Regions from separate parts of the Paenibacillus sp. GYB003 genome, predicted to be linked through region 2. Evidence: riboswitches for the same ligand, from Rfam matches in the RefSeq annotation. Region 2 holds a riboswitch; each other region holds the start of a gene.
The links. A riboswitch is a leader RNA that binds a small molecule or an ion and turns the genes downstream of it on or off. The one in region 2 is predicted to bind cyclic di-AMP.

Region 1: it holds a riboswitch for cyclic di-AMP, as region 2 does, so the genes downstream of both, PV407_RS08790 (C40 family peptidase) here and PV407_RS12780 (3D domain-containing protein) in region 2, are expected to answer to the same signal.
Region 3: it holds a riboswitch for cyclic di-AMP, as region 2 does, so the genes downstream of both, PV407_RS28335 (TrkH family potassium uptake protein) here and PV407_RS12780 (3D domain-containing protein) in region 2, are expected to answer to the same signal.

Annotation. Positions count from the first base shown of each region.
Region 1 covers NZ_JARBDC010000016.1:19,400-29,154, reverse strand. Annotated here, with positions in the region: gene nikR (nickel-responsive transcriptional regulator NikR) at 23-547, opposite strand; gene PV407_RS08805 (DUF7662 domain-containing protein) at 679-924, shown strand; gene PV407_RS08800 (FAD-dependent oxidoreductase) at 1,067-1,630, shown strand; gene PV407_RS08795 (LysR substrate-binding domain-containing protein) at 1,689-2,471, shown strand; gene PV407_RS08790 (C40 family peptidase) at 2,441-2,917, opposite strand; cyclic di-AMP (ydaO/yuaA leader) riboswitch at 2,922-3,058, opposite strand; gene PV407_RS08785 (hypothetical protein) at 3,236-4,054, opposite strand; gene PV407_RS08780 (M1 family aminopeptidase) at 4,069-6,045, opposite strand; gene PV407_RS08775 (YwhD family protein) at 6,248-6,742, shown strand; gene PV407_RS08770 (transglycosylase domain-containing protein) at 7,272-9,353, opposite strand; gene speE (polyamine aminopropyltransferase) at 9,618-9,755, shown strand, end outside.
Region 2 covers NZ_JARBDC010000034.1:94,747-104,501, forward strand. Annotated here, with positions in the region: gene PV407_RS12755 (helix-turn-helix domain-containing protein) at 1-1,899, shown strand, start outside; gene PV407_RS12760 (ABC transporter permease) at 2,231-3,097, shown strand; gene PV407_RS12765 (carbohydrate ABC transporter permease) at 3,152-4,024, shown strand; gene PV407_RS12770 (extracellular solute-binding protein) at 4,105-5,688, shown strand; gene PV407_RS12775 (DNA-3-methyladenine glycosylase I) at 5,835-6,437, shown strand; cyclic di-AMP (ydaO/yuaA leader) riboswitch at 6,514-6,676, shown strand; gene PV407_RS12780 (3D domain-containing protein) at 6,684-7,577, shown strand; gene PV407_RS12785 (polysaccharide deacetylase family protein) at 7,605-8,630, opposite strand; gene PV407_RS12790 (sensor histidine kinase) at 8,678-9,755, opposite strand, start outside.
Region 3 covers NZ_JARBDC010000088.1:172,974-182,728, forward strand. Annotated here, with positions in the region: gene sdhA (succinate dehydrogenase flavoprotein subunit) at 1-1,454, opposite strand, end outside; gene PV407_RS28315 (succinate dehydrogenase cytochrome b558 subunit) at 1,471-2,136, opposite strand; gene PV407_RS28320 (LysR substrate-binding domain-containing protein) at 2,457-3,362, shown strand; gene PV407_RS28325 (cation:proton antiporter) at 3,377-4,630, opposite strand; gene PV407_RS28330 (potassium channel family protein) at 4,655-5,323, opposite strand; gene PV407_RS28335 (TrkH family potassium uptake protein) at 5,338-6,687, opposite strand; cyclic di-AMP (ydaO/yuaA leader) riboswitch at 6,803-6,952, opposite strand; gene PV407_RS28340 (CPBP family intramembrane glutamic endopeptidase) at 7,230-8,840, shown strand; gene uvrC (excinuclease ABC subunit UvrC) at 9,120-9,755, opposite strand, start outside.

The DNA of each region.
Region 1 (9,755 bases), on a different contig from region 2:
TTATTTTCGAAAACGATGCCCGTTATTCGCGCGAACGGGGGGGATGGCCGCGCTCCGGTCGATGGTCGTGCTCGCGGGCGCCGTGCGAGGCGGGTTCGCGTTCATGCATACGGCCGCGATCGTGCGGTTCGTCGTCCACATACGTGACGGACAATTCGCAGTACAGAACGCCGCGGCGCACCTGAATTTGCTCCTGGAGCTCCTTCAGCCTGTTCAGCCGGCCGCGGACCGCGATAATTTCCAGGCATTGCTCGTGATTCAGATGAATGTGCATGTTCGATATGATTTCGTTATGGTATTGGTGCTGAAGCTCCATCAGCACGAGCGGCAGCTCGCTTACATGGTGGTCGTACACCATGACGATCGTGCCGGCGACCGATTGATCGGGGGCCAGCCGACCCGGTTTCAGCATCTCTTTGCGAACCAGGTCGCGGATCGCCTCCGACCGATTCGTATATCGCTGCTCGGCGATGTACAAGTCGAATTGTTGAATGAGCTCCGACGGCATCGATACGCCGAATCGAACCAGCTCGTCTTTACCGGACATAAGCGCCTCCGACCATACGTTTTCCCAACATTGTAGCATATCCATGCGCGCCGCACGAGTCGGACCGGAAGACGCAGGCTTGTTCAGTATTTGTTCAGACGCCCTCGCTATACTGAAAAGGGGTGAAAAATATGAACAAATACAAGCCGCTCGAAGAGTACCTTGATGTTCAGTTGAGCCCGAGGGTGACGCTCGCATTCGAGCAAATCGAAGCCATTTTGGGCTTTCCGCTTCCCGTTACGGCAAAGACGGAGCCCCAATGGTGGAGCAATACGATCAGTGACTGCAATTCGCAAGCGATCGCTTGGTTAAAAGCGTTTCGAAGAGTGTCCCATGTCAAGCCCGGCGAGCGCGTTACGTTCGTAAGGGCGATATGACGAGCAGACGGTAAATCCCGTATCGCGGCGACGATGCGGGATTTTTGCCGTTTCTGCGTTTTGCGCCGGTTTCCTTTTATTTAAACTTTTTGTATACTAAAGTATGGAAAGAAAACTATCGTTTCTCGAGGAGGTTCGGTTGATGTACGACATCGTCATCGTAGGCGCGGGTCCCGCGGGAGCCAGCGCGGCTATTTTCGCGGCGAAAGCCGGCAAGAGCGTGCTCGTGGTCGACAGCGATCAAAGCGTTACGAAACGGGCATGGGTCGAAAACCATTACGGAGTGGCGGAAATTAGCGGCCCCGACCTGCTGGAAACGGGCAAGAAGCAGGCGGCGAAGTTCGGCGCGAAATTCGAGTCCGGCAAAGTGACCGGCATCTCCCGCGGCGACGACGGCTTGCAGGTCCAAACGGAAGGGGCCTCCTATTCGGCGCGGCACGTCATTATCGCTTCCGGCTTTTTGACCGACCTGGCCGAATCGGCCGGGCTGGAGACGGCGCCGGGAACGGAACCGCGCGTCAAAACGATATTCAAGACGGACGCCCAAGGCAAAACGAACGTCCCCGGCGTTTGGGCCGCGGGAACGTGCGCGGGCGTCAGCGTCCATACGATCGTTACGGCCGGCGACGGAGCGAAAGTGGCGATCAATGTCATCAGCGAGCTGAACGGCGAGCGTTATGTCGATCACGACGTTCTGAAGGCGTAATTCGCGGCAAACGAAGCGGCAGGACAAGCGTCCTGCCGCTTTTGCTTGTTATGGCCGTATCGCGGCCGGGTTAGCCCAGGGCGGAGCGGACCGTTTCGGGCGAAAGCGGAACCGCGCCCCGTCCGCGGGCGGATACGGCGATCCGCAACGCAGCGACAGCGCGATCGCTTCCGTATCTTTCAGCAAGCTGCCGGCCAATATGCTGCTCCCGGGCTGGATCGCGGCTTTCAAGGGCGAGCTCCCGGATATCGACATCGCGATCACGACGCTCAATTCGCGGGAGGCGTTCGAACGGCTGCTCCGGTACGAAGCGGATATGGCCGTCGTCGGAGGCGGGCGGGAGCTGCCGGCGGGGTTGAGCTGCCGGCCTCTGATGCTGGACGAATTGCGGTTTATCGTGCCGGGACGCCACGAATTGGCCGGACGGAAGGCGACGCTTGCGCGGCTGCTGGCCGAGCCGTTCGTCGTGCGCGAGGAAGGAAGCTCCGGCAGGGAGCTGCTGCTGGCGCTGTGCCGGCTGCACGGCGCGCCCGCCACGCGTATCGGCCTCCAGGTCAGCGGCACGGCGGAGACGATCAAAGCGGTGGCGGCCGGGTACGGAGCGGCGATCGCCTCCGCCCTGGAAGTGCGCGACAGTGTCTCGCGCGGCGAAATCGGCGTCGTGACGGTGGACGGGATCCGAATCGACAATCCGATCGGCCTGTACGTCAGGGAGGGGGAGCGCCGCCCCCGCAAACGACGACAAGCCCCGCCATGGGCGCATACCGCGCCTTGCGGGGCTTGTGCTTGTCCGTTCGCGTCCTCGCGATGTTACTTCGCTTCGGCTTCGGCCGTCAGCTGATTGAACAGGTCGTCCTCGATGACACGGCGAGCGGTAACGTAACGATTTTTGTAATACTTCTCGCTCAGCTTGTTTTTCACGACTCCGTCGTCGGTCGCGGAGTGAATGAACTCGTCGTCGCCGAGATAAATGCCGACATGCGAAATGCCTTTGCCGTCGGTGTTGAAGAAGACGAGATCTCCGGGTCTCAAATCCTTTTTGTCCACCCAAGACCCTTTCGTGGCTTGCGACTTCGATTGGTGGGGCAGCTCGATGCCAATTTTGTTGAATATGTACATCGTGAAGCCGGAGCAGTCGAATCCGCTCGGTGTCGCGCCAGCGCTTTTGTACTTGACGCCGATTTGCTCGTTTACCGTCTTGTCGAGGACGGTTTCGGCGAAAGCGGTACCAATTTGCACGCAGAACAGCGCGACCATGGTGGTAAGAATGATTGCTGCCTTTTTCAAAGAAGCGGACTCCTTCCGGTGCCTACGAGGTTAGCTGAGGGTTCGGTCGAAGGTGCCCTATGATCACTTTCAAGCGAGATCAATTCACCCGGAATGGTTCCCCCGTTTCCCGCTTGCGCGAGAATTCGGCATGTTTCGATTTTTTGTTTCCGGGGTAATGTAATTCGCGCTTTCCTCCGATATTCCTGCTGGATTCCAACAATTTTTTTCATTTTAATCGCCATTTTTTTGAGGATAACGTCCGAACATGCCAAAAAGCCTCATTTCCGTTCGGAAAATGAGGCTCTTTGCCGCCGATTTGCGACCTCGAGACAGGCGTCAGCGTTGACCGTCGCCGGCATATACGTGGTACTGCGTGGCGATCGTCCACAGCTTGAACAGCATGCTCGCAATATGAAACAGCTGCTGCAAAATCAGCGCGGATATGCCGGCCCAAATCAAGGAGGCGGATACCGCCGCCGCCGTAACCGCTCCCGACAGCGCGATCAGCGCGAGCGCCGCCGCGGCGATGACGGGGAATTTGCGGACGAACAGCCAGAGCGACCTGCCGAGCCGTTCCTCGTTCGTTTTCCCGAGCTGAATATAGATGAAGCCGAGGCGAAGCAGGAAGCCGTAAACGAGGTAAGCGGCGGCCCAAGGCAGCAGGGCGAGGCCGAGCGACGCGTAATCGCCGTGCGCGAAAAAGGCGTTCTTCGCGATCGGATACAGCCAGTACAGCGGAGCGAGCGTCAACGCCGTTTGGATCGCGTAATAGCCGAGAAACGGCTTGCCGAGCTTGCGGACGCCCAGCAAAAACCGGTAGCCCGAGTTGAGCTGCGAGTTGTGAATGGAGTAGTAGACGCCCGCATTCAGCAGCGGGGTCAGCAGCATGCGCGCTCCCGTTATGGCGAGCAGCATCCAGAGCGACGCGTGGCTGATATCGGTTTTCATCAAGCGAAACTGGCCTTCGGCCAAAAACAGGTGGGAGGCGGCCGGCGACAAATGCTCGCCGGGAAACCGGTACAGCAGCGGATCGACGATCGATTTGACGAACATCAGCAGCAGGAATCCCCACGCGAAATGATACAGCCATAGGACGAGCAGCAAAAACGTTTGCGACGCGGTCGTCTTGAATCCGTCCTTCAAATAGCGGAACATATGCGGCATTCTCCTCACCAGGCGACCCCGCCGAGCAGGGTCTCGATCAATTTGACGACTCCGATATTCCAGCGCACTCTCCATTTGCTGTCGACCGAAACTTGCATGAAATTGTTGATCCGTCTCGTCTCCAAAATCATCGTCTGCTGCGGGTCGATCGCCGCCCATTCGATCGGCGCTTCGCTCGTGATCGTATACAGCACCTGCGGGTCGCGGCCGTCCCACGTCTTATCCACTTCCGACCCGTCCGTGAAATGGAAGCGGATCGGCACGTCCGTATAATGGCCGCCGTATTTTTTGATCAGCACCGCGTTTTCGTATACCGATTTGTCGTCCTGCTTCACTTTGCGGGTTTGAATGTGCTCGATCGCGTAGTCGGTCATGCCGCCGCCGTATACGAACTGGTCGAAGTATTCGGCCCAGCTCGTTTTCGTCACGCTTTCCAGCACCGCCTGAAAATCGCTCGTCGTCGGATGCTTGAACTTCCACCTGTCGAAATACGTTTTCATGACGCGAAGCATTTGCTTTTGCCCGATTTTGGCCTCGATGCCGGCCAGCACGAGCTTGCCGCGCGTATAGACGTTGTCGGCGTACCGTCCGTGTCCGCCGTACAGCCAGGACGATTGCTTGAGCGGCTCCGGGTTCGTCACGTAGCTCGATTCGAGCGGGTAGTTCGGCTTCACTCCGAATTCGCTGGCCATGATCAAATCCTCGGCATAGGACGTAAACCCTTCGTCCAGCCACGCTTCCTCGAACTCGTTGCTCGCGACCATGCCGTACCAATATTGGTGGCCGATTTCGTGGACGATGACCCGCTCGAGCTCGAAGCTGTCCGTTTTGTCCGAAGCTTCCCAACCGGTGACGAGCGTCGGGTATTCCATCCCTCCGGCGCCGTTCGCCCCTTTCGGCGGGATGACGATCGACAGCGTGGAATACGGATATTCGCCGAACCATTCGCCGTATTTGGTCAAAGCCCGCTTCGCCGCGTACAGGTAACGGTCTTTAAGCGATTTGTGCGCCGGGTCGAGGTACAGCTTGATTTTCGCGCCGGGCACGTTCGGGGCCGAAAACGGCTCTTCGTAGTAAAGGAAATTCGGCGAAGCCGCCCAGGCGAAGTCGTGCACGTCGTCCGCGTAAAACTGGTATGTCTTTTTCGTTCCGTCGTCGGAAGCGGGCTTGATCGGAAAGCCGGTCGCCGCAACCGTATAATTGGTAGGAACCTCGATGCGGACGTTGTACATCCCGAAGTCGGCGTAAAACTCCGAGTTGCCGTGATACTGGTGCAGGTTCCAGCCTTCCTCGGCGCGGCCGCGCGTGCCTTTCGGCTCGTACACGGCGATTTTCGGAAACCATTGGCCCGCCATGACGAAATCTCCGCTGTAGCCCATGCGCGCGAACACGACGGGGAGCTTGACCGAGAAGCGGAACTTCACGGTCGTCTCGCCGCCCGGGGGAACCGGCTGCGGCAGACGGATTTTCATGAGCGTCTGATCCTGCTTGTTGCCGTCGTCGGGCTGCACATACTGCATCGAATGGGCCAAGTCGATCCCGCTTTCCGTTGCGATCGATTCGATGCTCATATGGCCGAAGCTGCCTTCCTTCATTTCGTCCTGCCGCAGCTTGCCGCCGGACTCGCGGTTGAACGTCGACTTTTTCGATTGGAACGCATTCGGGTATAAATGAAAGTAAAGCTCGCTTACGGGCTCGGCGCCGGGATTTTTCCACGTCAACGATTCGGCGCCGGTTAACGTTTTTTGCTGCGCGTCCAGCTGGACGGAAATATGGTACTCGACGATGTGTTTGCTGAGCGGCTTCGGCGCATCCACGGTCGGCGCGGGAGGCTCCAGCGTTCCGGGCGCCGGCTCGTTCAAGGCGGACAGCGCTTTGCCGGACTCGGGGCGTTCCGCGAATTGGACGAAGGCAAAGCCGGCGGCCGCGAGTACGAGCAGTAGAAGCCATAGCGTGCCGCGTTTGGACAGGCGGTTGATCATAACGAATCTCACCCCGTTGACAAGCATCTACAGCATGTATATGTTTGCTTTTGACGGAATATTAGCTAAAATAAGAAAAACGACTATCGCAGCAATTCGAGGGTGAGCGACCGCGTTTTGGCGGAAGTTTATTCTTTAAACGAATCATGGCGGAACACTCCGTACGGAAGTGAAATCGCATCGGAAGATGGAAGGTGAGCGTGTGGAAACGAACGAAAAACCGAAGAAGCTGGCGCTGAACGTCGTCAGCAGCAAAGAGCATAAAGGCTTCGGCGCGGGCGCGCTCGATTTGTCCGGCTTGTCCAGCGTCATGATCGACGGGGACGAAGCGTACATCGACCTCGGAGCGATTCACGCGAAGAGCAAAATCGAGCGCGGCATCAAGTTTTCGACGAACAAGGACGACGTGCCGAACGGACGCAAATGCTGGATCGTCTGGGTCAACGTCGGCCGCGGCGAGGACGGCCCGTTTTATTCGGGCGTCGCCGCCTGCGAGATGCTCGTCGATTCGGAAGCGAGAAGAGGCTGGAAAATTCTCGCCGACCACGTCAACAAAATGGATTACGCGCTGAAAGGCCGCGTCATTTTGGACGGCTTGAGCGATACCGAGAAGGCGGCGCTGAAGCGCGTTTTGGTCGAGCATAACGCCGAGTGGTGGGAGCGTTCGGGAGACGCGTTAAAGCAAGGATTGGCTTGACGGCTTCGGAGTCCGCGGCTGTACAACGAAACCGGAAACCGCCGCGAAGGAGGCCCTTCGCAGGGCGTTTTCCGCGGCGGTGAAGGCGGTTTCGCTATTTGTGTCGATTGTGTGTCAGCCGTTGTTAGAATCCGGCTTCTCGGTTAAACTAATTGGAGTATATTTGCACAATATACTAGGACAGCAAAAAGGCAGACGACTTCGTCTGCCTTTTTGCGTTGCGCCAGGCCGTACACCAATGGATTTTGTTTCGAACTATTCCACACCATACTTCAGCGGAAAACGTGCGATTTTTACACGGTGATTTTCGTGGCCAAGGGACTCTTACCACATATGAGGTTTTAGAATCGATTCTTAAAGCAGATGGATCTTTAACAGGCAATGTTATAAAAATGAAAATTAAATCTGTAACCGCTTCTTATGTTTCTGGTGAAAGGATGGAAAATGTGCAGTTTTTTGATATTGAAGTGTATTGAACCCGGGAAGCCGAATTGGGCGCAAGCGATATCGCTGCGCCCATTTTTCCGCCTCAATCGTTCCACCAGCGCTTCAAATCCTCCCACCACGAGCCGCCTTTTTTCGGCGCCGGTTTGCCCGTATCCGGCGCGCTGCCGTGCTCGGAGCAATACTCGGTCGGCTCCGTGCCTTTGACGAACGCTTCGACGCGCGAGTTCGGGCATTTGTCCGTCGCGAGCTTGCCCGTGGCCGGGTCGATGTAGACGCTCGTCACGTTGTCCGGCATCGGGAACAGCTTCGGCGGCACCGCTTCGAGCGAAGTCTCGATAAAATCGGCGAATATCGGAGCCGCCTTGTACGACTCGACCGAGTCGATGACCCGGTCGCGGTCGTAGCCGACCCATACCGCCGCCGCAAGCTCGGGCGTAAAGCCGACCATCCAGGCGTCGGTGTTCGTCGTGCCCGTTTTGCCGGCGACCGGCCGTTTGATCTGGCTCGCCACCCGGCTTGCCGTGCCGCCGGGGTCGAACACGCTTTTCATCAAATTCGTCAGCGTGTACGCGTACTCCGGCTCGACGATTTTTTGCTTCGTCGGCTTGGCCTCGTACAGCAGCTTGCCGGTCGCGGTTTCGATCCGCGTAACGACGGTCGTATCGACGCGCACGCCCTGGTTGGCGATGACGCCGAAGGCGGAGGCCATCTCCAGCGGGCTGACCGGATACGTGCCGAGCGCCAGCGACGGCAGCGGCTCGAGCCGGCTCGTCACGCCGAGCTTGCGCGCCGTTTCGATCACTTTGTCCGCGCCGACCTGCATGATCGTTTGCACCGCGTATATATTGTCCGACTTCGCGATCGCTTCCCGCAAATCGATATAATCGTTCGGATATTTGCCGGCGAAGTTGCTCGGCGTGTACGTTTTGCGGCCGCCGTCGTACGTGAATACGGTCGGCTCGCTCTTGAACCGGGTGACCGCCGTAAAGCCCGGCTGCTGCAGCGCCGTCAAATAGACGAACGCCTTGAAGGCGGAGCCCGGCTGCCGGCTGTCGGAAATCGCCCGGTTGAACTGGTTGTCGCCGTAATCTTTGCCGCCGACCATCGCCTTTACGTAGCCGTTGCGCGGGTCGACCGCCGCGAGCGCCGCCTGCAGCTCGCCGGAGTTCGCGAGCTGCTTCGCGACGGCCTCTTCGGCCGCTTTTTGCATGGAAAGGTCCAGCGTCGTATAAATGCGGATGCCGCCTTCGTCGAACTCCCGCTCGTCGATGCCGAGCTGATTGATAGCGACCTGCCGGACGTAATCCCGGAAGTACGGGGCCGAGGCGGCGACGCTTTTTTTCTCCGGGGTCATAAAGTTCAGCTTCTCCCGCTTCGCCTCCTCCGCCGCCTGCTCCGTTATGTAGCCCTGATTCGCCATCTCCGTCAATATCAGATGCTGCCGCTCCAACGCATTGTCCATATTGAAATACGGCGAATAATAGCGCGGTCCTTTCGGCACCCCCGCGATCAGAGCGCTTTCCGCCAGCGTCAGGTCGCCGACGTCCTTGCCGAAAAACAGCTTCGCCGCTGCCTGGACGCCGTAAGCGGAATTGCCGTAATAGGTCGCGTCGTTCAAATACATCTCCATGATCTGATCTTTGCTCAGCTGCATTTCGAGCTGCAGCGCGTACAACGCTTCTTTCATTTTTCTCGACCATGTGCGGTCCTGCGTCAAATATAAATTTCGCGCGAGCTGCTGCGTCAGCGTGCTGGCGCCCTGCAGCATGTTCATATGCTGCACGTTCACCACGGCGGCGCGCGCGATGCCGCGCAAGTCCAGCCCGACATGGTCGTAAAACCGTTTGTCTTCGATGGCCAGCGTCGCCTCGATCAAATGCTGCGGTATGTTTTTCAGCGGCACGAACTCGCGATTTTGTCCGGATTGAAACGAAGCGATCAAATTGCCGTGTATGTCGTACATTTGCGACGGCTGGGAGAACGTCCCGACCGGGAGCGCCTGGGAACGCAAATAGAGCATCAGCACGACGATGCCGACGACGCCGAGCAGGCCGCAGCCCAATACGAACGTCGCCAATTTGCGCAGCCATCCTTTGCGGGGACGGCCGGACGCGGAGCGTCTCCCCCCGGTTTTGCGGCTCGGGCCGTTGCCGGTTTCGTCCATGGCGGCTCCTCCTCCTGGTGGTTAAGTTTGGAAACTACTACTAGTATGGGGCTGAAAGGAGCGAGCTATTCAGGCGAAGTGCGAGAAAATGCGCCGATTGCGGCGATCGGAGGGAGGCGGGGCGGCCGCGGCGTCGTAGGGCAGGCGCATTGCATTTTTGCGGCGTTCCACTATAATACAATTTGTGCCTTGTGTTACAATGAAAAAAAGAGCTTGTCCGGCGGACAAGCTTCTGGCGAAGAATGAGGAAAGAAGGGATGCCCCATGGAATTGTGGTATACGGAGAAGCAGACCGAGCAATTCGGCATAACGGCAAAAATCAAAGAATCGCTCGTGAGGGAGCAGACGGAATTTCAGGACTTGGCGATCATCGACACGCACGAATGGGGCCGCATGCTCGTG
Region 2 (9,755 bases):
TACGGAATGCTGTCGAAAAACGATTTCCCGTATTACGAGGCGCTCCGGCAATATGAGCCGAAATTTACCGGCTCCTTGTTTTTGCCGTCGAATACGTATCCGAATCAGAGCGATTTTTTGATCGTGCGGCCGATCGGCAGCTCGTCGACCGTGGACGGCGTTCTGTTTCTGGAAGCCGATCCGACGCGGCTGTACGAGCTGCTGCAATCGGTGCAGATGGGCGGGGACAGTCAGTTGCTCGTCGTAAACGATTCCGGCCGAATCGTGCTGAGCCGGCAGCCGCAAGAAATCGGCACGACGCTCCCCGCCCCGTTCGCCAAACGGCTGGCGCAGACGTCGCCCGCATCGCCGAACGACGCGGTCGCGTACGGCGACGAACAATATCATGTATCCGTTCACCGGTCCGGCTATAACGACTGGACGTACGTCATCATTGCGCCGCAGGGCGAATTGACGGCGAAAGCGAGCCTGATCAAAAAAGTCACTTGGCTGATCGCCGGCTGCCTCGCGCTGCTGTGGGGGTTGATCGCCCTGCTCGCTTCGAAACGGCTGTATACCCCGATCCGGACGCTGCTCCTGAAGCTGCCGAGCCGGGCGAAGCCGTCCCAGGACGGGTTGCAGCAGCTCGACGCCTTCATGCAGCAGGTGATCGACACGAACCGGCGGCTGGACAGCGAGCTTCGGGAGCAGGCGCCGCAGCTGCGGGAAAATATGCTGATCAAGCTGCTGCAGGGCGAATGGAACGAATCCGAATTCGCGCTCAAGGCCAAGCAGTACGAGTTGCCGCTGCAGCAAAAATCGAGCTTCGTCGTCTGCCTGTTCGAAGTGGACGCGTTCGCGGAATTCCGCGCCAGCTACGTGGGCAAAGACCGGTCGCTCATGATGTACGCCTTGACGAAGCTGATCGCGGAAGCGGCCGCGGGTCCGTTCGCCTCGGTAACGGTGTCGCCTTCGGTCGGGCAGGTCGCGCTGATCGTCGGCGCGGAGCAGCCGGACGACGCGTTTGCCGGCCAAGTCGAGCAGCTGTCCGGACGGATTCGCCGTCAAGCGAAGGAGCTGTTCCGGTTTTCGCTGACCGCCGGCGTCAGCCGCGCCCGGCCGAAATACCGCGGCATTCACGAGAGCTACATGGAGGCGGCCGAACTGCTCAGCTTCCGCCATTTGCTCGGGAGCGACTTGACGATCGGCCATCGGGCGATCGAGTCGATGGATACGCTCAAGCTGTCGGCGCGCAATTTGATCAAACGGCAGAAGACGATCGTCAAAATGATCGCCGAAGGCGACATGGGCGGCGTCAATGCCGAATTCGACGAGATGATCCGCGACATTCCGCACCATTTGACCGGGTTCAAGCCGGTGACGGGCATTTTCACCAATTTGATCGCGGAAATCGACCACCTGCTGGAACAGCTCGGCTTCGAGCTGCAGTCGATGTTTGCGTACAATGTGTACGCCCGCGTGAACGAGCTGGAGTCGCTCGAAAAGATGCGGGATTGGTTCAAGCATCAATTTTTTCCGGCGTTCGCAAAGCATTACGAAACATTGACCGTTCCGAACCAAACGAAAATCGTGCAGCAGGTCGTCGATTACATTATGAACGGCACCGAAGGCGATCTGTCGCTGCAGGAAGCGGCTTCCCGGTTCGGACTGTCGCCGTCCCAGCTGAGCCGGATGTTCAAGGAAGAGATGAACGTCAACTTTTTGGACTACTGCATCGAGGTGCGCATGTCGCGGGCGAAGGAATGGCTCGCCCATTCCGATATGCCGATCAAGCAAATCGCCGACCGTCTGCGGTATACGACGGCGCAAAACTTTTCCCGGGCGTTCAAGCAAACGACGGGAATGTCGCCGGGCCAATACCGGGATTCCGTTCGCCGGCACACCGACGGATTCGCTTAACGCGAATTCGAGATAAGGAATGCGACCGCGGCCTTCGCCTTTTCGGCGAAGGCTTTTTTGCCGTACGGCGCCCCGGATGCGGACAAGTCTCATCTTTTGCAGGGCGTATCATCTTTTGCCCGGCGTCTCGAAAAAAGTGATCGTTTACAGGCTGACTCCGTCTCGCCTATGATGGCGGCAATCGATTCGAGACGATGACCGGTTATACCGGAAAGGGGGTTCACGCAAATTGAGAACGATTGCAAACCAACAACGGCCCGCATCCCGCGTCCCCGGACCGAAAGGCGGCCTATGGGCCGGCTTGGGGAGAAAGCTGTGGAAAAGCAGAGTCATGTATTTGTTCGCCTTGCCGGGCACCCTTTACTTCATTTTGTACAAATACGTGCCGCTGCTCGGCTCGGTGATCGCCTTTCAGGATTACAGCCCGTTTCAAGGCTTTTTGCACAGCGATTGGGTCGGCCTCAAGCATTTCCGGAGCATCTTCGACAACGCCGAAGTCGTGCAGGTGCTCATCAATACGCTGACGCTGTCGTTTTTGCAGATCGCCTTCGCTTTTCCCGTTCCGATCGTACTCGCGCTCATGCTGAACGAGGTTCGGCACGAATGGTTCAAACGGGTCATTCAGTCGCTCGTCTATTTGCCGCACTTTTTATCGTGGGTCGTCGTGATCGGGCTCGTTACCATCTTCCTGCGCAGCGACGGGGTGATCAACAGCTTGACGGGGTATCTGTTCGGGGCCGAGCCGATTTTGTATTTGCAGCAGCCGTACTTGTTCAAGCCGCTGATCGTCCTGGAGGTCATCTGGAAAGAATCGGGCTGGGGCACGATCGTCTTCCTGGCCGCGCTGGCCGGCGTCAATCCCGAGCTGTACGAAGCGGCGATCGTCGACGGAGCGAACCGGTGGCGGCGCATCTGGAACATTACGCTTCCGTCCATCCGCGGCACGATCGTCATTTTGCTCATTTTGCGGCTCGGCACCGTTCTCGACAACGGATTCGAACAAATATTCCTGATGCTTAATCCGTACGTCAAGCAGGTCGGCGAAGTGCTCGATACGTACGTGTACTACAAAGGCGTCCTGCAATCGGACTTCAGCTTCGCGACCGCGGTCGGGCTGTTCAAGTCGGTCGTCGGACTCGTGCTGGTCGTGGCGGCCAACAAGCTGGCCAAACGGTTCGGCGAAGACGGAATCTACTAGGCATACCCCCAAAAAGCGAAGCGTCATACCAAGAAAAGGAGGTGCGCATGCGGCATGGAGCACCGCACATGGCTCGGCCGGGCGGCCGATTGGCTGAACGTCGCCATACTCGCCCTGATCGCGGCGGCGATGGTCGTCCCGTTTCTGTACATTTTCTCCGTTTCGTTTTCGTCGATGGAGGAATTTTTGCGCAAGGACTTCATTTTCTGGCCCGAGCATTGGGTGACGGACGCGTACCGGTACATTTTATCGAACGACAAGTTCGTCAAATCGATTTTCGTGACGATTTTGATTACGGCGCTCGGCACGGCGCTCAATCTGGCGTTTACGTCCACGATGGCTTACGCGCTGTCGAAGCCGTTTTTCGGGCAAAAGCCGCTGCTGTTCATGGTGCTGTTCACGTTTCTGTTCAGCGCCGGCATTATTCCGACGTACTTGATCGTCAAGGAAACGTTCCTGCTCAATACGATCTGGGCGTTGATCATTCCGGTGCTGATCAGCCCGTGGAATTTGATCGTGTTTACGCAGTTTTTCAAAAGCATCCCGGAGGAGCTGAACGAAGCCGCCTTGATCGACGGCGCCGGACCGTTCACCGTATTCGCCCGCATCGTGCTGCCGCTGTCGAAGCCGGCACTCGCCACGTTCGGCCTGTTTTACGCCGTCATGCATTGGAACTCGTACTTTACCGGCATGCTGTATATAAGCAATCCGAACTTATGGCCGATTCAGCTGCTGCTCCGGCAAATCGTCGTCGTCAACGACACGTCGTCGCTCCAGGCCGACCAGCTCGCCAACATCCAGCCTCCGCCCGCGGAGACGACGCAGATGGCCGCCATTTTGCTGGCGACGGTGCCGATTTTGATCGTCTACCCGTTTCTGCAAAAGCACTTCGCCAAGGGGGTGATGATCGGTTCGGTCAAAGGGTAAGCGAACCGTACCGTAAGACGAGATTGATCGAGGGGTTCCGTCTGTAAAAACAAAGCTCATCCATACCGGAGGTGTCCGCCATGAAAGGAAACACATTCGCCGGCCTCGTCGCCGTAGCCGTCCTGTCCGCCTCGCTCGCCGCCTGCTCCGGCGGCGGCCAAAACGCGGGAGAAACGCCGAAATCCGGCGACGCGAACGCGCCGAAGACGAACAAAACGTACGACATCAGCTTCCTCAACTTCGCTTATACGATTTTCCCCGATCCGAACGGAAAAGGCGTAGAGGCGATCAAGCAAAAATTCGGCGCCAACATCAAGTCCCAGTTCGTGCTGCAGTCCGACTATAAAGAGAAGCTGAACGTCATTATGGCGTCGGGCGACATGCCGGACGTCGTGGCGATCAAAGATTTGGACTCGAACTATTACAAGTGGGCGAGACAAGGCGCTTTCCTGCCGCTCGACGAATACATCGACCAGTACGCGACGCTCAAAGGCGTGCCGAAGACGATTTACGATCAATTCCGCGTCAACGGCAAAATTTACAGCATCCCGATGTACCAGCCGACGTATACGTTCTCCGGAACGATCCGCCAGGACTGGCTCGACAATCTCGGCCTGAAAATGCCGACGAACTACAAGGAGCTGCTGGACGTCGCCATCGCCTTCACGAAAAACGATCCGGACAAAAACGGCAAAAACGATACGTACGGCTTCGCCCTCGGGGAAAGCATCTCCCCTAACCATGCGATGGGAGCCTATTGGTCCGGCGCCTGGTATCATAAGGACAAGGACGGCAATTATATGCCGGGCTTGATCGGCCCGGGACGCAAAGAAGTGATCGAGACGCTTACCGCGGCCTACAAGGAAGGCGCCGTCACGAAAGATTTCGCCGTGCTCAACTGGGCGCAGACGAACAAAGAATTTTACTCCGGCAAAGCGGGCATTTTCATCGGCACGCCGAGCGGGATGGTCGAAGATTATTACACCGGCCTGCTGAAGGTCGATCCGAAAGCGAAGGTCGCGCCGATCCCGTTCTTCAAAGCTCCGGACGGCTCCCAGGGCAACTTGAAGGGCCGCGGCTTCTTCGGACTGACGACGCTTTCGGCCAAGCTGAAAAACGATCCGGACAAAGTGAAAAAGATTTTGGAAATACTCGATTACGGCCGCCAGTTCATCCCGCTCGACCAGCGCACGCCGCAAAACCAGCAGTTCGACTGGATCATGGGCGGAAACGGCGTCGGCTACGACATGGTGAACGGCAAGGCGGTGCCGAAAGCGGGCCAGGAATCGAATACGCCGATCCAATACATGCTGCAGCGCCACGAGTTTTGGAAGCCGTGGGCGCCGAGCGACGACGCCAACCAGTTTTCCAAGGCGTCTTACAATTCGCCGGAAATGCAGGCGTTTATCGCCACGATCGAGCAGATGGAGAAGACGTACAATAAAAACCCGTACGACGATCCGTCCTACCTCGTCTACTCGGAAACGCAGGCGTCCAAAGGGACGGAGCTGGACAAATATTTGATCGACGAGCAGACGAAAATGATTTCCGGCCAGCGTCCGATATCCGATTGGGACAAAATGATCGAGGAATGGAAATCCCGCGGCGGCGCCCAGCTGATGAAGGAAGTGAACGACGGCATCAAAGCCGCCAAAAACCAGTAACGTCCGCAGCCGCCGTCGGCGCCGCGCCGGTTCGAAAGGAGCCGCGCGGCGCCGCTTGCGTCGCAATGCAAACGTATGTTTCCTTTTTATGGCGGCAAATGGTATACTTGTTGTCAACACGCACTCGCGAAAGGGGATTTTCCGTCATGCAGCAGCCTATCGTCCGATGCGGCTGGGTGAACGACAGCCAGCTCTACATCGATTACCACGACCGGGAATGGGGCGTTCCCGTCCACGACGACAACGCCCTGTTCGAGCGGCTCGTTCTGGAAGGCGCCCAAGCGGGGTTGAGCTGGTATACCATTTTGCGCAAAAGGGAGCATTACCGCGAAGCGTTCGACCGGTTCGATCCGGCGAAGGTGGCCGCCTACGACGAGCGGAAAATCGAAGAGCTGATGGGGAATCCGGGAATCGTCCGCAACCGGCTGAAAATTCGGTCCGCCGTGCGCAACGCCGTGGCGGTTCTCGACGTGCAGCGGGAGTTCGGCTCCTTCGACGCTTATTTATGGTCGTTCGTCGGCGGCAGCCCGATCCGCAACAGCTGGAAGCAGCTCGCCGACGTGCCCGCCAAGACGCCGATTTCCGACGCGATGAGCAAAGATTTGAAGAAGCGCGGCTTCTCGTTCGTCGGCTCGACGATCTGCTACGCCTTGATGCAGGCGACGGGAATGGTGCAGGATCACGTCGTGACGTGCTTCCGCCATCGGGAGCTGGCCGAAGCGACGCAGGGGGCGATTGCCAATAATTGAGGGTTTTCTCGGTATGCGATTTGTGTTAGCCTTCTAAAAGTAGCCGAAACTTCGGTAAATGGAAACGGCTGGATAAGCAAGTCGGCCGCTTCCGCTCACAAAGTGCGGGGGATTTTTTTTACGGACAAGCCGTTTAACGACGCTTTCCGTTTCGGGGTGAATCGCGACTTTTCTCGCGTAGGGCTGTATCCTCAGTCCGAATCCGACAACTAACCTCGTAGGCGAACAAAAGGAGAGGAATCGCATATGCATTGGAGAAACACCTGGAAGCGAGCGCTGCTTACGGGCGGTTTTGCTTTGTTTTTCATCACCGGCTCGGCCGTTTCGGCAGTAGGACGGCCCGTTGATCCGATTCTTCTTCAGCCCTGGTCGCCGCTTGTCCTGCAAAGCGGCGATATGTCGACCAAGTCGAATCCCGACTTTTCCGATTTTCAAGCGCAGCTATTGCGCAGTCATTTCAATGCCGTACAATCGCTGATCGAAAGCGAAAAAGAGCCGACGTCGATCGCCGAGCACATGCTTGCCGCGGTTCCGACGATATACGAGGTGCAGCCGCTGACGGCGGCCGCGCCGGACGATCTGTTCGCGATCAAGCCTGTTGCGCTCGGACTCGCTCAGGCGCCCGCGGCGGACCCTCAGCCGTTGGCGGCGGCCCGGCAGCCTGCGGCAGCCGACGCGAAAGCGGCGGAGCCGAAGGCCGCTCCGAAAGTCGCGGCGTCCATGCCGAAAAAGGTAAGCAAAGCGGCGGAAGCGGCGCAAACGGCGAAAGCCGCCGAACCGAGAAATCTCGTTACGACGGTCACCGGCGCGACGATTACGCCGAAGAAAACGGTCAAGGCGGTGGCGTCCGCCTACACGGCCAGCGCCGAAGAAAACGGCGGCTACGCCGGCAAAGACTATTTCGGCAATTCGCTGCAGGTCGGCTCGATTGCCGTCGACCCCGACGTCATTCCGCTCGGCTCGACCGTTTACGTGACCGGCTACAGCTACGACGGTTTGCCCGCCGGCGGCATGATGGCCAAAGCGGTCGATATCGGCGGCGCCATCGACGGCAACCGGGTCGATATATTCGTGCCGGATTCGCGCGAGAAAGCGAAAAAGTTCGGCTTGCAAAACGTTACGCTGTATGTCGTCGACTGAGGTCGGCGGCTTTTTTTTCGTTGCGTCTTACTTGCTTTTCGGCAAATGCAGCAGCTCCGGCACCGTAACGAGCCCGTATCCCTGTTCGCGCAGCTTCATGATGATGGACGGCAGCGCCTTGACGGTGCCGCTCAAATCCTGGCTGTCTCCGCCGGCGGAATGCTGCAGCACGATCGCCCCCGCTTTCGTATGGCCCAGGATGTTGCCCGACACCTGCTGCTCCCCGAGGCTTTTCCAATCGAGCGAGTCGACGTTCCAGTTTACGACGATATAACCGTGCCGGTTCGCCCATTGCAGCTGCCCTTCGGTGATTTCCCCGTACGGAGGCCGGATCAGCTTCGGCTTGTAGCCGGCAAGCCCGTTAAGCGTTAGTTCCGTTTGCTCGATTTCCGCCGCGAACTGCTCGACGGACAGCTTCGTAAACAGAGGATGGCGATAAGAATGATTGCCGATCGCATGGCCTTCGCGGATGATTCGCTTGACGACGGCGGGGTGCGCCTCGGCTTTTTTGCCGAGCAGGAAAAAAGTCGCCTTAACCCCGTAAGCCTTCAGCACGTCCAGCACCTGCGGCGTAAACCGCTCGTCCGGGCCGTCGTCGAACGTCAGCGCGATATTTTTCTCCTTCGACGTTCCGCTTACTTTGAACACGTCCGGATATTTCGCACGCAGCTGCGAAATGGTCAGCTTTTTGCCCGCGGCCGCGTTCGTCTGCGATTTTTGCACGCTGACCGACGGCGCCTTGGCTTCTCCGGACCGCTTCGTTCGGGCCGTCGGCCGGGACTGGGGCGCCGGTACCGGGTCAACCGGCTGTACCGTTTCGACCGGGGCCGGCGGGGTAGGCGCGGGCGGCGACTCGGACTTGCTCCGTTCCCTTTCGGCCGTCTCGGCCGCCAGCCGCAGCCGATCGGGGGCGCCGCCCGCCGGTCCGCGATCCGCTGCGGATTCCGCCGTATTTTGCGCCGCCTCGCCTTCTCCCGCTCCAGGTCCGGGTACGGCCGCCTGACAGCCCGCGGCGATAAAGCAGCTGAGCGCAATGCCGATGATGCGCTTCATGGACATCCCCTCCCGTCATACGCATAGTATGCTTGTACGGGACGGAATTATCCGTTCGGGGCGCCGCTGGAAGCCGATTCCGGCAAGGTGACGACGACCGTCGTCCCTTCGCCGACCCGACTGTCCATCCGGATCGCGCCTCCGTGCATATCGACGATTTTGCGCACGATCGACAAGCCGAGACCGCTGCCGCCGAGCGCGCGATTGCGCGAAGCGTCCGCCTTGTAAAACCGGTCGAACGCCTGCGCCAGCTCCTTGTCCGACATGCCGATGCCCGTATCCGCGATTTCGATCGTTGCGGTACCGCCCCGGCTTGCGGCCCGTATGCGAACGGCGCCCCCTTCCGGGGTAAATTTGATGCTGTTATGGAGCAGGTTCGTCCAAACCTGGCCCATCAGCTGCTCGTCGGCGTATACGTAAGCCGCCTCCAGATCGACGTCCATCTCCAGCCGCTTCTTCTCCCACTGCGGCTCGCACGCCAAGATCAGATGGCGCAGCTGCTTGTCGACCCGGTAGCGGCTTCGTTCGAACGGATGGCGTTCCGAATCGAGCGACGACAGCTTCAGCAAATTGTCGCTCAGCTTGGACAGCCGCTCCGTTTCCAGCTCGATAATCGATAAATACCGGTCGCGCTCCTCCGCGCGGAGCGAATCGCCGCGCAGCGCCTTGGCGAAGCCGCCGATCGACGTGAGCGGGGACTGGATTTCGTGGGATACGTTCGATATGAATTCCTGGCGCATATTTTCGATCTGCTTCAGGCCCGACGCCATATCGTTGATGCCTTCGATCAAAACGGCGAACTGGCGGTTGTCTTTGCCGCGCTTTTGGCGGAACACCCCTTCGATGCGGACGTCGAAGTCGCCGCGGGCTATGCGCCGCAAGGCGTCCAGTATGGCCGTCCACAGCTTGAGCTGGCGCGGGGCGCCGAACAGAAAGCCCGCTATCGCCGCGGCGAGCAGCAGCGCGTGAATGAGCAGCAGCGGCGTCAGCTGTTTGCGGTAATCGTGGAAAAGACCGGGCGCCGGCGCCTGTACGATCAGCGCGTACGTCGTCCGGCCGATCGTCAGCGGCCCGCCGACCGCGGCCGTGCCGTCGCGGAACGGATTCGGCCGGTCGAGCAGGCGT
Region 3 (9,755 bases), on a different contig from region 2:
CGGGCTTTCAGTTCCTTGATTTTGTTGATCGTTTCCTGCAGCTTGGCGTTCGTGCGAACGACCGTCATATTGTTCGTCATCCACTCGCCCAGTTCTTTATGCAGCACGTAGGCGTTTTCGGTGCCGTCCATTTTGAGCAGGCTTTCGTATTTGTCGACATTGCGCTTCGTTTCGCGGTCGAAGACGGCGCTCGACACGTCTTCCGCGGACTTCTTGAGACCCTTGATATATTCGATCGCCTTCGGACCGGCGACCATGCCGCCGAAAATGGCCGACAAGAGCGAGTTCGCGCCGAGTCGGTTCGCGCCGTGATATTGGTATTCGCATTCGCCGGCGGCGAACAGGCCCGGAATGTTCGTCATTTGGTTGTAGTCGACCCACATGCCGCCCATCGAGTAGTGAACGGCCGGGAAAATTTTCATCGGAATTTTCCGCGGGTCGTCGCCCATGAACTTCTCGTAAATTTCGATAATGCCGCCGAGCTTGACGTCGAGCTCCTTCGGATCTTTATGGGACAGGTCGAGATACACCATGTTCTCGCCGCCCACGCCGAGCTTCATGTCGACGCAGACGTGGAAAATTTCCCGGGTCGCGATATCGCGCGGCACGAGGTTTCCGTACGCCGGATATTTTTCTTCGAGGAAGTACCACGGCTTGCCGTCTTTGTACGTCCAGATGCGGCCGCCTTCGCCTCGCGCCGATTCGGACATGAGGCGCAGCTTGTCGTCTCCCGGGATCGCCGTCGGGTGAATTTGAATGAATTCGCCGTTCGCGTAATGGACGCCTTGCTGGTATACCGCGCTCGCCGCCGTACCGGTGTTGATGACCGAGTTCGTCGTTTTGCCGAAAATGATGCCGGGGCCCCCGGTCGCGAGAATGACCGCATCCGCGCGGAACGTTTGAATTTCCATGCTGCGCAGGTTTTGCGCGCAGACGCCGCGGCAGACGCCGTCGTCGTCGATGACGACCGACGTGAACTCCCAATGCTCGTACTTCGTCACGAGCCCTTCCGTTTCCCGGCGGCGCACTTGCTCGTCGAGCGCGTACAGCAGCTGCTGGCCGGTCGTCGCGCCCGCGAACGCGGTGCGGTGATACTGCGTGCCGCCGAACCGGCGGAAGTCGAGCAAGCCTTCGGGCGTACGGCTGAACATGACGCCCATCCGGTCCATCAGGTGAATGATGCCGGGCGCCGCTTCGCACATCGCCTTGACGGGCGGCTGGTTGGCGAGGAAGTCGCCGCCGTAAACCGTATCGTCGAAGTGCTCCCACGGAGAGTCGCCTTCGCCTTTCGTATTGACCGCTCCGTTGATGCCCCCTTGGGCGCAAACGGAGTGAGAACGTTTAACCGGAACGAGCGAGAACAGGTCGACGTGAACGCCGGCTTCGGCCGCTTTGATCGTAGCCATCAGCCCGGCAAGACCGCCGCCGACGACGATAATTTTGGAATTTGCCATTGCAGTTCAGTCCCCCTTAATGTTTGCCGGCCGCATCCAGCACGGACGTATCCTGGAACGAAGCGTCGGTGAAAGCGACCATCGACAAGATGAACATGATGGACATGACCACGAATACGCCCATCCAGATGACGCTCGACACGCGCTGCGCGCGAGGGCCGATCGTAATGCCCCAGCTGACCAGGAACGACCACATGCCGTTCGAAAAGTGGAACGTCGCCGCCAAAACGCCGATCAAATACATCGTGAAATAAACGGGGTTCGTGAAAACTTCGTGCATCAGCACGCCGAGCGAATCGTGCGTTTGGTTGCCGAGCGTCACTTGGAAGCGGGTCGTGAAAAAGTGCCAGGCAATGAAAATAAGCGTAATGACGCCCGTCACCCGCTGCAGCGTAAACATCAGGTTGCGGAAATAACCGTACCGGCCCACGTTGCTGTTCGATTGGAACGCCACGTACAGCCCATAGACGCCGTGATACAAAATCGGCAGCCAAATGCCGAACAGCTCCAAAAAGAAGATGAGCGGCAAACTGTTCAACCACCGGACGGAATCGATGAACGCCTGGTGTCCGCCGTTGAAAGCTTCATAGTTCGTAATCAGATGCTCGACCAGGAAAAAGCCGACGGGTATTACTCCGAGCAAGGAATGAAGCTTTCGGTAGTAATAGGAATTACCGGTCATGGAAACGAGGTCCCCCCTAGAGAAATATGACAACGTGTGCAATGCAAACCATCTCTCATTGTACTCCCGAGTCTGACAAGCGTCAACAAATTGTGAACGTTTCGGACAAAATGCGCATACACGCTTAGTTTGCCATCGAACGGTTCGTTTAAAACCCGGAATGTGAACAATGTTCGAATTTTTGCTCCCTTGACAGCTTTCATGTTACTCCCATTGGCCTTATAATGGAAGTGCCGTTTTTTTATAATTCGTTATACAATAAACGCATAAGGTAACGACAACGCGCTCATCTCGCAGCGCTCGGAAAGGAAGAGGTACGCATGCTGCCGAATATGGACGTATTTGCCGACGTCGTCGAACACGGAAGCTTGAACCGGGCCGCCCAGGCGCTCAACATTTCGCAGCCGGCGCTGTCCCGCAAAATCGCCCAGCTGGAGGAGGAGCTCGGCATCCTGCTGTTCGACCGCAAAGGCAAAAAGCTGGAGCTGACCCGCCTCGGGCAAATCGCCTACGAATACGCCGTCGAAATGCGCGAGATGGAACGGAAGCTGCTGCAGCGCATCGCCGAGCATCATTCTTCCTTTAAAAGCATTACGATCGGCGCGAGCCTGACGACGCTGCAATCGACGCTGCCGGACCTGATCGCGCTGTATACGCGGGACTTTCCGGAGACGGACATTAAAGCGATTACCGGGAAAACGCACGAAATCGTCAGCCTCGTCAAAGAAAATAAAGTCGATCTCGGACTGGTGGCGTCCAAAATCGACAATCCCGACTTGACCTGCATTCCGCTGTTCGACGATCATTTGTGCCTCGTCCTTCCCGCGAACCATCGCTGGGTCGACAAGCCGGGCATCGAAATCGGCGAGCTGCGCGAGCTGCCGATGATTTTGTTTTCCAAAGGCACGTGGTATCGCATCCTGATGGACGAGCTGTTTCACCGGTACACCGTCTACCCCGACGTGAAAATGGAAATCGATTCGTTCGAGGCGATTCTCCGGCTCGTCTCCACCTGCAACGTCGCCACGCTGCTGCCGAAATCGTATTTGCGGCCGTCCGTGCTCGACAACAACGGTCTCGTGCTGCGCAACATTCCCGAGCTGCAGGAGACGACCCGGACGACGTCGCTGCTGTTCGGCCGCGAATCGTCGCTGAACGCCTCGACGCGCGGCTGGATCCGCAAAGCGAAGGAGCATTATTCGCCCGGCGGCTCCGGATTGCTGTAGCGCCGGCTCCGGCCTTACGTCGCTCGGCCCTCCGCATGTCCGTCGGAAACTTCCAGGCCGAGCTTTTTGGCCGCATAGGCGGTCGTGCTCGCCTGCACGACGATCGTCATCAATATCGCCATGAACGTGACCGCCGATATGACGTCGGCATGGGCGATTCCCGCGCCTGCGATCATGCCGGACAGCGCCGCCGGAATGACGCCGGTTTCGCGCACCCAGCACATGAACAGCAGCTCGCTGCGCCGCCAGCTCGCCTTCCGGTCCGGCCATGCGCAGACGAACACCGTAATCGGCCGGGCGACGAACATGAAGACGGCGATCACGGCAAGGCCGGGCAGCAAATAGGCGAACACGACGCGGAAGTCGACCTGGCTCCCGAGCAAAATGAAAATGAGCATCCGCATAATGACGGTGACGTTATCCGAGAAATGATCCATTTCCCGCAGCTTGTCCTCCATCTTCAGGCCGAACGTCCCGGAATTGCCCCAGATGAGACCGGCCGTAAACGTCGCCATAAATCCGCTCACCTGCAGCTGCTCCCCGAGCAAATAGGCGCCGAGCGCCGTAACGACCATCGCGATCGTCGTATAATCGCGCAAAATGCCGAGGCGGAAATGCGCCACCAAATAGGTGAGCAAAAAGCCGACGGCCAGTCCGAGCAGAATGCCTCCCGCCGCCGATACGACGAAGTCCGCCGCCGCGCCCCCGAGCGTCACCCGTTCCGTGCCGAGAATGACGGCCATGACCGAGAACGTCAAAATCGAACCGGTCGCGTCGTTGAACGCGGATTCGCTTTCCACCGTCTCGCGCACCTTTTCCCGGATGCGGACTTGGCGGAACACCGGGATGATCGTCGCCGGATCCGTCGAGCTGATGATCGCTCCGAGCAGCAGCGCGTACAGCCACGGCAGGCCGAGCACATAATGGGAGGCCGCGGCGACGATCGCCGCCGTGATCAGGACGCCCGGGACGCTCAGCATCGTCAGCGTCACCCACACCTTTTTCAGCCCGGTCAGCTTAATGTTGCGGCCGCCGTCGAACAATATAAGCGCCGAGCCGACGGTCAGGATGAATTGGTTCGTGAACGAGCCGCTCGTTTCCGTAACGAGATGCAGCCCTTGCCCGACGACGATCCCCGCGACGAGAAACAGGGCGACGTCGGGTATTTTCAGGACGGAGGCCAGCTTGCCGGACACCATGCCGAGGCCGAAGATAAGGACGAGCAAAAACAGGACGTGATGGATGACCAGTTCGGTGCCGTTTTCCATGACGGGCGCTCCTTTCGCCGGACGCTACGCTTCTTCCCCGAGCTCTTCCTCGAACGATTCGATCTGCTTGTTCGTCCCGATGATGACCATCACGTCGCGCTCGTTGATGACGTCCGTGGCGGCCGGAGCGATAATGACGCCGTTCTTCTTGTTGATCGCGACGACGCTGCAGCCGTATCTCGCCCGCGGATCGAGCTCCTTGAGCGAAACGCCGTTCAATCGTCCGGGTACGGACAGCTCGGCGATCGTATAATCTTTCGACAGCTCGATATAGTCGAGCAAATTCGGATTGGCCAGCTGGTGCGCCACGCGGATGCCCATATCGCGTTCGGGATAAATGACCCGGTCTACGCCGAGCCGTTCCAGCACTTTGCCGTGCAGCTCCGTCAGCGCTTTCGCCACGACCGTTTTCACCCCGAGATCCTTGAGCAAAATGGCGGTCATGATGCTCGCCTGGATGTCGTCGCCGATCGATACGATCGCGCAGTCGAAATTGCGGATGCCGATCGAGCGCAGCGTCTCCTCCTCCGTCGAATCGGCGACGATCGCGTGCGTCAAAATATCGGCCATTTCGTCCACCGCTTCCTCGTCGCGGTCGATGCCGAGCACCTCGAGACCCTGATTGACAAGCTCCCTCGCCAGACTGGCGCCGAACCGGCCCAAGCCGATGACGGCAAACTGTTTCATTTTCATCGCATTCGCAGCTCCTATCCGATAATGATTTTGCCTTCCGGATGTCTGTACAGCTCTTTATCCGGCTTCGGCTGCAGCGCGTAGGCGAGCGTTACCGGCCCCAGCCTTCCCGCGAACATCGTAAGCATGATCATGATTTTGCCGAAGGTCGTCAAATCGGGCGTCAGTCCCATCGACAGGCCGACCGTGCCGAAAGCCGACGTCGTCTCGAACAAGATCATCAAAAAGGGATGATCCTCCGTCGTGGACAGCAGCATCGCCACGAAGATGACCAAAAAGATGGCGAACAGCGTAAGCGTAATCGCTTTATAGATGCGGTCTTTCGCAAGACGGTTATGAAACAGCACGATGTCTTCCTTGCCGCGAATCATCGCGACCATCGCCCCGATCAGCGTCGTAAACGTCGTCGTCTTGATCCCGCCGCCCGTCGAGCCGGGAGATGCGCCGATAAACATCAGGATGATGATGAAAAATTGCGTCGCCTGCCGCAGTCCGGCGATATCGACGGTATTCGCCCCCGCCGTCCGCGGCGTCACCGATTGGAAAAACGCGGCGAGCACTTTGCCGGTTCCGTTCAACGAGCCGAGCGTGCGCGGATTCGTATATTCGAACAGGAAAATGACGATGGCGCCGAACACGATCAGAAAGCCGGTCATGCTGAGCACGACCTTCGAATGGAGCGACAGCTTTCGTTTCTTCCTGAAATCCATCGCGTCGGACATGACGATGAAGCCGATCCCGCCCAGCACGATCAGCGACATCGCGACGACGTTGACCAATACATCGTCGGCGTACGGCATCAGGCTGCGAAATTCGCCGGACAAGTCGAAGCCGGCGTTGTTGAACATCGAAACCGCATGGAACAAGCCGCGGTATACGGCTTCGCCGACCGGAAAATCAAGCGACCAGCGGATCGCCAGCAGCAGCGCCGCGACGAGCTCGATCGTCAGCGAGTAGACGAGCACTTTGCGGATGAGCCGGACGATCCCTTCCATCGATCCTTGATTGAGCGCTTCCTGCAAAATGAGCCGTTCCCGCAGCGAAATGCGTTTGCGCAGCACGAGCGCGATCAGCGTCGACATCGTCATGAAGCCGAGTCCGCCGACCTGGATGAGCGCCATGATGACGATTTGCCCGAATACGGAAAAATAAGTGCCCGTATCGACGACGACAAGCCCCGTTACGCAGGTCGCGGACGTGGCCGTAAACAGCGCGTCGACGAACGGCAAGCCTTGGCCGTTCGAAGTCGACACCGGAAGCGACAGCAGCACGCCTCCGAGCACAATGATCGCCGCGAAGCCGATAACGAGAATTTGCGGCGGCGTAAGCCGTTCGAATACCGTTCTGGTTCGGTTGCTTTTCAAAGGGGTCACCTCCGGCGGTTGAACGAGCTCGAATCGGTGCGGGTCCAGGGAGAAAACCGCCTTTTTGGGAACAACAAAAAAAGGCACTGGAAGACCAGGTGCCGTTTTCGCGGATTGGTTTCCTGACTGGAGCCTACGAGGTTAGCTGACGGATTCGGGTTGTTAGGCACCCTATTCGCGACGGCCGCCGGAGCGGCTTATGCGAAATTCACCCCAAAATACATGGTTCCCCCGTTTTCGCAAAGAAATTCGGCTCGTTATGGTTGATAAGGTCTGACGAAGTGATTATAATCCTGCGGCGGCAATAGTACAAAGCCGCAATTTCATGAAAAAACCGTTGAAAACGCGAATGAAGTCAAATTCCGGAGCGTGTCGGACCGTTTTCGCGGTCGGCACCTTCCTTGCTTCCGTTTAAGTGGCATTTCGAAATAAAGTGTGTTACGTTAAGGAGAACGCCCCAAAATTCGGGCCTTCGAGGTTCGCTTCGATCGAAGGCGCTTGCGGGGATACGATACGGAACCTTATTCGCGGGGAGGTCACGCATGCGGCAGCACCCTATTACCCGGCTCGGAACGTGGGCGATCGTCGGCATCATCCTGTTCGTCGTTACGAACTGGTGGCCGTCGATCGCGGGGAAGGACGAATCCGCGGTCATCGCCGAAACGCGCCCCGCCCTCTCGAAGCAGGCGGCCGCGGCGGCGGCCGAAGCCTACATAGCCGGCCTAAACGGCGGGTCCGTGCAGGCGACGCTCGTCATGTACGAATCCGATCAGCTGCTGAGCGGCTACGTGCAGAAGGAGCGGCTGGTCAAGCCGTATAAAGCGGAGTTCGAGAAGCTCGTGCCGATCGACTATTACCGGGTCGAGCTCGGAGGCGGCGGGAAAACCGGCTTTTTGGTCGACGTCGACCTGAAGAGCGGCGAAGTGATCGGCTGGCAAAAACGCAGCGACGGCGCGGCGCCTTCCGTGCGCGAAGGTCGCCGCATCGCCGAATCGTATATGCGTCAGGCGGGCAAGCCGCTGGAGTCGTACGAGATGCTGCTGCCGAACAAGACTCAGCCTTATCAGTTCGCGTTCGAGCATCGGAGCGCGAAGCTCGGGGAGGCGAAGCTGCGGCAGGTCGTCGAAATTCGCGGCGGCGAGGTGACCGCGTACCGGACGGAGCTGCGCGCGCCGGACAGCCATATCGCCTGGGTCGAGCGGCAGGATCGCGCCGCGGCGTCCATGACGTCGTGGAACCTGATCATTTCGGCGGCGATGGGCCTCGCGGCGATCGTTCTCATGATCGTCCACCGGAAACGGATCGCCTTCGTCCGCGGCTTGTGGCTGACGTTTACGTTTCTCGTCCTGTACTGGACGAACAATTCCAATATGGCGCCCGCCTTCAAAACGTTGTCGTCGCCCGGAGCCGATCCGTTTTTGTCCGTCGACGCCGCGCCCGGCATGGTAATCGTCATGAACGTCGTCGTCACCTTGATGGGGCTGATCGGCTACGTTTCGCTCGCCGCCGGGCAGCCGCTATGGCGCGATCACGGCATGCGCCCGTGGCCGAGATGGCGGGAGCCGGCGTTCGGCGTTCATACGACGGATAGCATGAAGCGGGGCTATATGATCGCCTGCTTGATGCTCGGCCTGCAATCGCTGCTGTTTTTCGTAGCCGAGCAGCGGTTCGACATGTGGGCGGTGACCGATCCGTCCGGCTCGCTGTACAACCTGTACAGGCCGGAGCTGTTTCCGCTCATGGCGTGGACGGCCGCGATATCCGAAGAAGCGATATACCGCTTTTTCGGCATCGCGCTTTTCAAGAAGCTGCTGCGCAGCACGTTTCTCGCCGTGCTCGTGCCGAGCATGATCTGGGCGTTCAGCCATACGCAATATCCGATCTATCCGGTATATACGCGATTCGTCGAAGTGACGGCGCTCGGGGTTTTGCTCGGATACGCGTTTTTGAAATACGGCTTCGCGACCGTCCTGTTCGCGCACGCCGTCATGGACAGCCTGCTCATGAGCTTCTCGCTGATGAACATCGGCACGGCCGCGGACATCGCGCTGGGCTTGGTTTACATCGTTTCGCCGGCCTTGCTGGCCGTGCTGCTCCGGATGCTGCACCGGCGGTTTATCGCGCGGCGGGGCGTTTCGGATTTTCGGACCTAGCGGCGGCGAATGGCGTCGGTCGGGTATGCGTGCCGGAGTTGCGGAACCGATTTCCGCTAATTCGGCCCCATACGCTGCGTTAACCTCGGCAAACGAAAAAAATCCGCTATTTCGTCCTATTCGGCTGTTTGAAGCCGGAATCGGTCGGAATAGCGGAATTTTTTTTCTTTATTTTAACGAAAATGCCGGGAAAATTGCGTAGTGACGGAAATCGGTTCCGCTATGATGCGTCAGGCGAACCGGCGGAGCACTTTCGATCCCGGGGCGCGAACCTGCGCGCTATTCGGCGGCATCCGCCGATTCGTCCGGCCCGTGCAGCGCGGCCAATATGTCGCGGGCGAGCTTGTCGCCGATGCCGATCGGCCGGAAATCGTCGACGGACGCCTCCTTGATTTTTTTCAGCGAGCCGAAATGCTTCAGCAGCAGCTTGCGCCGCTTCTCCCCGATCCCCGGGATGCTGTCCAGCTGCGAAACGACCATCGATTTCGCCCGCGTCTCGCGGTGAAACGAAATGGCGAACCGGTGCACTTCCTCCTGGATGCGCTGCAGCAAGTAAAATTCCTGGCTGTCGCGCGGAATCGGCACGACCTCCGGCGGATCGCCCATCATCAGCTGCGCCGTCTTATGCTTCGCGTCCTTGACGAGACCGCATACCGGAATGTACAGGCCGAGCTCGTTTTCGAGCACGTCGATCGCCGCCGATATTTGGCCCCGCCCCCCGTCCACGACGACGAGATCCGGCAGCGGCAGCCCTTCCTTCAGCACGCGCTCGTACCGCCGCCGCACGACCTCGCGCATCGTCTCGTAATCGTCCGGACCTTTGACGGTCCGTATTTTGTATTTGCGGTATTCTTTCCGGTCCGGCTTGCCGTCGACGAATACGACCATCGCCGAAACCGGGTCGGCGCCTTGAAT